Regions from separate parts of the Amycolatopsis melonis genome, predicted to be linked through region 2. Evidence: riboswitches for the same ligand, from Rfam matches in the RefSeq annotation. Region 2 holds a riboswitch; the other holds the start of a gene.
What was found. Region 2 has a riboswitch for glycine ahead of gcvP (aminomethyl-transferring glycine dehydrogenase). Riboswitches for the same ligand answer to the same signal wherever they lie in the genome.
Positions count from the first base shown of each region.

Region 1: it holds a riboswitch for glycine, as region 2 does, so the genes downstream of both, gcvP (aminomethyl-transferring glycine dehydrogenase) here and gcvP (aminomethyl-transferring glycine dehydrogenase) in region 2, are expected to answer to the same signal.

Region 1 is NZ_JBDZYD010000012.1:33,115-36,518, reverse strand. It holds gene gcvP (aminomethyl-transferring glycine dehydrogenase) at 1-1,451, opposite strand, end outside; glycine riboswitch at 1,753-1,851, opposite strand; gene ABJI51_RS29900 (MerR family transcriptional regulator) at 1,894-2,472, opposite strand; gene ABJI51_RS29895 (TetR/AcrR family transcriptional regulator) at 2,751-3,383, shown strand; gene trxA (thioredoxin) at 3,364-3,404, opposite strand, start outside.
Region 2 is NZ_JBDZYD010000002.1:377,948-381,351, forward strand. It holds gene ABJI51_RS06245 (helix-turn-helix domain-containing protein) at 1-880, shown strand, start outside; glycine riboswitch at 1,188-1,281, shown strand; gene gcvP (aminomethyl-transferring glycine dehydrogenase) at 1,416-3,404, shown strand, end outside.

The DNA of each region.
Region 1 (3,404 bases), on a different contig from region 2:
GACCGGTGCGCGTGGAACACCGGGTGCGTCAGGTAGCCGCTCGTGCGCCGCAGTGGCGCCGGGAGCGCGTCCGCGGTGTCCGCGTCCAGTCCGTCCACATCGGACACCGAGACGCCGAACGCCTTCCACACCAGCGCAAGCCGGTCGCGGGTGGTGGTTTCGTCGCAGGCGATGCCGACGTGGTCGCCGTCGATCCGGCGCAGCAGGACACCGAGGTCCCGCGCCGCCGCGACGACGGCGTCGGCCCGGCCGGGTACCGCGGCGACGACGGTGTCGAAGAACTCGCCGTGCACGACGTCGACGCCGCCCTCGGTGAGGCCGGCGGCCAGCACGGTGGCCATCCGGTGGGCGCGCAGCGCAATCGAGCGCAGTCCCTCGGGGCCGTGGTACACCACGTACATCGACGCCAGCACCGCGAGCAGGACCTGCGCCGTGCAGATGTTCGACGTCGCCTTCTCGCGGCGGATGTGCTGCTCGCGGGTCTGGAGGGCGAGCCGGTAGGCGGGGGCGCCGTCGGCGTCCTTCGCCACGCCGACCAGGCGGCCGGGCAGCTGCCGTTCCAGGCCTTTCCGCACCGCGAGGTAGGCGGCGTGCGGGCCGCCGAAGCCGAGCGGGACGCCGAACCGCTGCGTCGAGCCGACGGCGACGTCGGCGCCGAGTTCGCCGGGCGGCCGCAGCAGGGTCAGCGCGAGGGGGTCGGCGGCGACGACCACGGCGGCGCCGTGTTTCTTGGCGTCGGCGATGGTGCGGTCGAGTTCGCGGACCGCGCCGGACGCGCCAGGGTACGACAGCAGCAGGCCGAAGAAGTCGCCGCCGAGGCCGAGCCCGGTCAGCCCCTGGGAGAGGTCTTCGACGACGATTTCGATGCCCAGCGGCTCGGCGCGGGTCCGCAGGACGGCGAGGGTCTGCGGCAGGGTGTCCTCGTCGACGACGAAGCGGTCCGACGCCGACTTCCCGGCCCGGCGCACGAGGGTCATCGCCTCGGCGGCCGCGGTGGCCTCGTCGAGCAGGGAGGCGTTGGCGACCGGCAGCGCGGTGAGGTCGGCGATCATGGTCTGGAAGTTGAGCAGGGCTTCGAGCCGCCCCTGGGAGATTTCGGGCTGGTAGGGGGTGTAGGCGGTGTACCAGGCCGGGTTCTCGAGCACGTTGCGCCGGATGACGGGCGGGGTGACGGTGTCGTGGTAGCCGAGCCCGATCATGGCGGCACCGGGCCGGTTCCGCGCGGCCAGTGACCGCAGTTCGGCCAGCGCCTGGGCTTCGGTGGCGGCCGGCGGCAGGTCGAGGGGTTCGGCGGACGCCCGCAACGACGGCGGGACGGCCTGCTCGGCGAGGTCGTCGAGGGAGGCGACGCCGATGACGTCGAGGATGCGCCGGAGTTCGGCGGGGCCGGGCCCGATGTGCCGGTCGGCAAAGGGAAGGCCCTGTTCCAGCGAGGCGAGTGACGGCTCCACGATGGCCTCCTCCGAACGGCAGTGTCCACCCAAGGCGACTGTAGAACGAAAGGCGACCGAGGCCGGGGGTCCGGGGGCGGAGCCCGCCGGGCGGGGCGTGGGGGTTGCACCCCACAGGACACACCGGAGGGGCGAGGGCGAGCGCTCTCCGCGAGCACAGCTCCCCCAACCCCGGAGGTAGTCCTCCCCGCTCTGTCTGACCCCGAGGGGCGCCTGAGAGTTTCGCCCGCAGGTTGAGCCGGGCTTGCACCGTCGGCGGGGCCATCAGGCTGTGTCCTGACGACCCGCTTTCCAGAGGCGTCTCGTCCGCGCGGTCCAGGGTGCCTGAGAGGTTCCGGGGAGGACTTGCTCCTTCGGCGCCGAGCTCAAGGTGAGGCTCGGACTCTCCCGCGCGGATTCGTCGACCGCACCGACGACCTTACCCGGTCCGCCCGGGCGTTGATCACCCGGTCCGGCGGGCGTTGCGGCGCTGGGTGAGTTCGTCCGGTTCGTGCGTCTCGACGATGCCGCCGTCGGCGCGTTCGGCCGGGAACTCGTGGATGGTGCCGCTGATTTCCTGCATGGCTCCGCTGACCGCGATGCCGAAGACGCCCTGGCCGCCCTGGAGCAGGTCGACGATCTCCTCCGGGGACGTGCACTCGTAGACGGTGGTGCCGTCGGAGAACAGTGTCACGCGCGCGAGGTCGCGGACGCCGCGGAGGCGGAGGTGGTCGACCGCGACCCGGATGTTCTGCAGGGAGACCCCGGTGTCGAGCAGGCGCTTGACGACCTTGAGGACGAGGATGTCCTTGAAGGAGTAGAGCCGCTGCGAACCGGAGCCGTGTGCGGTGCGGATGCTCGGCGCGACCAGCTTCGTCCGGGCCCAGTAGTCGAGCTGACGGTAGGTGATCCCGGCGATCTGGCACGCGGCCGGGCCGCGGTAGCCCACCAGCTCGTCGGGCAGCGAGTTGTCGGGGAACAGTTCGCCCTGCTCACCAGTCGCGACCTCGACAGGCTGCTTCTCGGAACCAGCCTCGACCACGCAAGCCTCCCCTCGCCCGACCTGACGGCCGGCGAATGACAGCCGGACGGTCCCAGGAGCGGGACCCGCCGGAGATCAATCACCACGGTCCGGCCCCAGACCGTGAATCACACCGTGGCGATTTACCTGCTTCGACGGTAAGCGCCCGGACTGAACCGGTCAACGCGACGCGCGGCAAGCCGCAACGGACGGATGAGCGGTTGATCCGTTCGCCGTACCCCCTACGGCGTGATTCAAACCCGTTGACGGCTTTTACTCAGCCGAGTAATTTTTTACTCATGCAAGTAAACACCGACCTCATGGCCGAGCTGGGCCTGAGCCCGACCGAGGCCGTGCGCCGGGCGCAGATCGTCGGCGCCACCATCGGCGTCCTCGCCGACCTCGGTTACCGGAAGACCACCTTCGCCAGGATCAAGGAGCGGGCCGGGCTCAGCAGCACCCGGCTGATCTCCTACCACTTCACCAACAAGGCCGGCCTGATGCAGGCGGTGCTCAGCACGGTCGTCGAGACGAAGAACCAGTTCCTCGCCGAACGCACCGGCGGCGGGCTCGACCCGGCCGACCGGGCCGGCTACCTGCGGGCGCACATCGAGACGTCGATCGCGTTCCTGCGCGCCTACCCCGAGTGCGTCCGCGTGCTGACCGAGCTCGCGGCCAACACCGACGATGCCGAGGGCTGGTCGATGACGAAGGTGCTGGTCGACGACCTGCGCGTGCACGGCCTGGCCCGTCAGCTCAAGCAGGGCCAGGCCGAGGGGGTGTTCGGCGAGTTCACGCCCGAGGTGATGGCGATGTCGATCGCGCAGGCCATCGACGGGGTGGCCGCGGCGTACGCGGCCGACCCGTCGCTGGATCTGGAGAAGTACGGCCGGGAGGTCGCCGACACCTTCGTCAAAGCGACGAAGCCGTGAGCACGCGGTCGAGGCGTTCTT
Region 2 (3,404 bases):
CACCCGCGGCGACGAGGTCCGCGTCACCTACCACCACTACGTCGGGGTCGTCCCGCCGCGGGACTTCCCGTACACCGAGGACGAGGCCCGCCGGATCGTCGAGCACGACATCCTCGGCGAGCTGTGGCGGCCGCTGGGGCTGTACTGGCGGGTCGCGGAGGTCCACGACTGGCACGAGCCGCCCCGGCTGGTGATCCAGGTTCCCGAGCAGGAGGCGACCCGGCCGCCGGCGCCGTCCCCGGTCGTCGCCGCGCCGCCGGTGGTGGTGCTGTCGCCGATCTGGGGTTACGGCGAGCTGCTGGCATCGCTGGTCGCGGACGGCCTCGGGTTCGGCAACGTCGACTTCCGGTACTTCGGGCTCCCGGACGCGATGGCCGACCGGGTCCGGATCACCGCGCGGGAACTGGCCGAGCCGGCACCGCGGCTGGTGCACTCGGTGCCGCCGATCATGCTGCTGCACGGCCTGGCGGTCCCGGACCTGACCGGACGCCTCCCGGTCGTGGTCCGCTACGGCCCCCGCATGCGCGCCCGCGCGGCCCGTATCTACCGGTCGGCACTGCTCGAAGCGGGATTCGACGACCCGCTCGACGGGGCGAAAGCGATCGAGGAGGCGGTGTCGGTCCCGCCGGGCTGCGCGTATTTCGAGGTGACGCTGGCCGACGAGGACGTCTTCGACGGCGACCGGCCGTCCCTGGACCGGCTCAACGACGCGGTGGCCTGGCACGCCGAGCACATCGTCGAGCAGGTCCTGCTGGGCGCGGGCCTCCCGCCGGTGCCGCTGGGCGGCCCGCTCAAACGCCTGGTCCTGCCCTCGGGCCGGGTCCGTCGTCCGCCCCCGCTGGCCGGTGGGGTGGTCCGCCGGGTCGCCGGGACGTCTTGAATGACTCATTCAGGACCTCCGACGTCCTGAATGAGTCATTCAAGACACCGAGCTGAGCCACCGCCGACCGCACCGGGCCTGCGCTCCGCCAGCCGGCAGCAGGTCGGGGCACGTACCCGGACGGTCGGCTCGCGTACCTGGAGGGTCGGACGGTGAGCCGACCCTCCAGGTACGCGGACCGACCCTCGGGGTACGCGAGTTCGCGGGTCGAGGCGCGGTCGAGGATCACTGTGGCGTTGGCCGGGTGATGTAGACGGCCTCGGGAAGCGCCGGGTACCGTAACCGCCACAACTGCAGATCGGGCCGTTGAGCCGAGGCGGGAGAGCCCCCACGAAACCGGTGGGGCACCGAAGGAGCAAACTCCCCGGAATCTCTCAGGTACCTGCTACCGCTTCGTGCGAGGCCACTCTGGAAAGCAGGCGCACCCGCGCCTCACCCAAGGTGAAAGCCGTGCCGCGCGCGGTGAAACTCTCAGGTGCCATGACAGAGGGGGAGTTCCAGCGCACCGCTGTGTGCCCGGCCCGAGGAGCTCCCGATCACTTCGACGCAGTTCGACGCCCGCCACATCGGCCCGTCCGAGGCCGAACGCGCCAAGATGCTCGCCGAGTGCGGCTACGGCTCGCTCGACGCCCTCGTCGGCGCCGCCGTCCCGAGTGCCATCCGCGCCACCCGTGACCTGCGGCTTCCGCCTGCCGCGTCCGAAGAGGACGCCACCGCCGAGCTGCGTGCCCTCGCCGCGCGCAACCGGCCGATGACGCAGATGATCGGGCTCGGCTACTCCGACACCGTCACCCCCGGCGTCATCCGCCGCAACGTCCTCGAGAACCCCGCCTGGTACACCGCGTACACGCCGTATCAGCCCGAGATCTCCCAAGGCCGTCTCGAAGCCCTCCTCAACTTCCAGACGATGGTCGCCGACCTCACCGGCCTGGCCACCGCGAACGCCTCGCTGCTCGACGAGTCGACCGCCGTCGCCGAGGCCGTCACGCTGATGCGCCGCGTGTCCAAGGCCAAGTCGAACAAGGTCGTCCTCGACGCCGAGTGCCTGCCGCAGACCATCGCCGTCGTGCGCACCCGGGTGGAGGCCCTGGGCATCGAGGTCGAGGTCCGCGACCTGCTCACCGGGCTGCCCGACGAGTTCTTCGGCGTCGTCGTCCAGTACCCCGGCGCGTCCGGAGTGCTGCGCGGCCGCGGCTTCTACCAGGCGATTTCCGAGTCGGCGAAGGCCGCGGGCGCGCTCTACACCGTCGCCGCGGACCTGCTCGCCCTGACGCTGGTCACCGCGCCCGGCGAGTTCGGCGCCGACGTCGCCGCGGGCTCGACCCAGCGCTTCGGCGTCCCGCTCGGCTACGGCGGCCCGCACGCCGGGTACATGGCCGTCCGCTCCGGCCTCGAACGCTCGCTGCCCGGGCGCCTGGTCGGCGTCTCGGTCGACGCCGACGGCAATCCCGCCTACCGCCTCGCCCTCCAGACGCGGGAGCAGCACATCCGCCGCGAGAAGGCGACGTCGAACATCTGCACCGCGCAGGTCCTCCCGGCCGTGCTCGCCGCGATGTACGCGGTCTACCACGGTCCCGAAGGCCTCAAGGCGATCGCCCGGCGCGTCCACGGCCTGGCCGCGGGCTTCGCCGAAGCACTGCGCCGGACCGGCATCGACGTCGTGCACGAGTCCTTCTTCGACACCGTCGTCGCGCACGTGCCCGGCCAGGCCGCCGAGGTCCACGCGGCCGCCCGCGCGGCCGGGATCAACCTCGGCCACGTCGACGCCGACCACGTCCGCGTCGCCTTCGACGAGGTCAGCACGCCCGCGATCGCCGCGAAGGTGCTCAAGGCGTTCGGGAGCGAAGAAAGCCTGGACGACGGCGTCGCGCTGCCGACCGGCCTGGCCCGCGAGACCGGCTTCATGGACCACGAGGTCTTCGGCACCCACCGCTCCGAGACGGCGATGCTGCGCTACCTGCGCCGCCTCTCCGACCAGGACTACGCGCTCGACCGCGGCATGATCCCGCTCGGCTCCTGCACGATGAAGCTCAACGCCACCACCGAGATGGAGCCGATCAGCTGGCGCGAGTTCGCCGGCATCCACCCGTTCGCCCCGGCCGAGGACGCCGAGGGCTACCACGTCCTGGTCGCGCAGCTCGCGGAGTGGCTGGCCGAGGTGACCGGCTACGACAAGGTGTCGCTGCAGCCGAACGCGGGCAGCCAGGGCGAGCTGGCCGGCCTGCTCGCGATCCGCGCCTACCACCGCGCCAACGGCGACGAGGCACGGGACGTCTGCCTGATCCCGTCGTCCGCGCACGGCACCAACGCCGCCTCCGCCGTTCTCGCCGGGATGCGCGTGGTCGTCGTCAAGTGCACCGACGAGGGCAACGTCGACCTCGACGACCTGAAGTCCAAGGTGGACGCCCACCGCGACACCCTCGCCGCGATCATGGTCACCTACCCGTCCACGCACGGCGTGTACGAGCACGACATCGACACCCTCGCCAAGATCGTCCACGACGGCGGCGGCCAGGTCTACGTC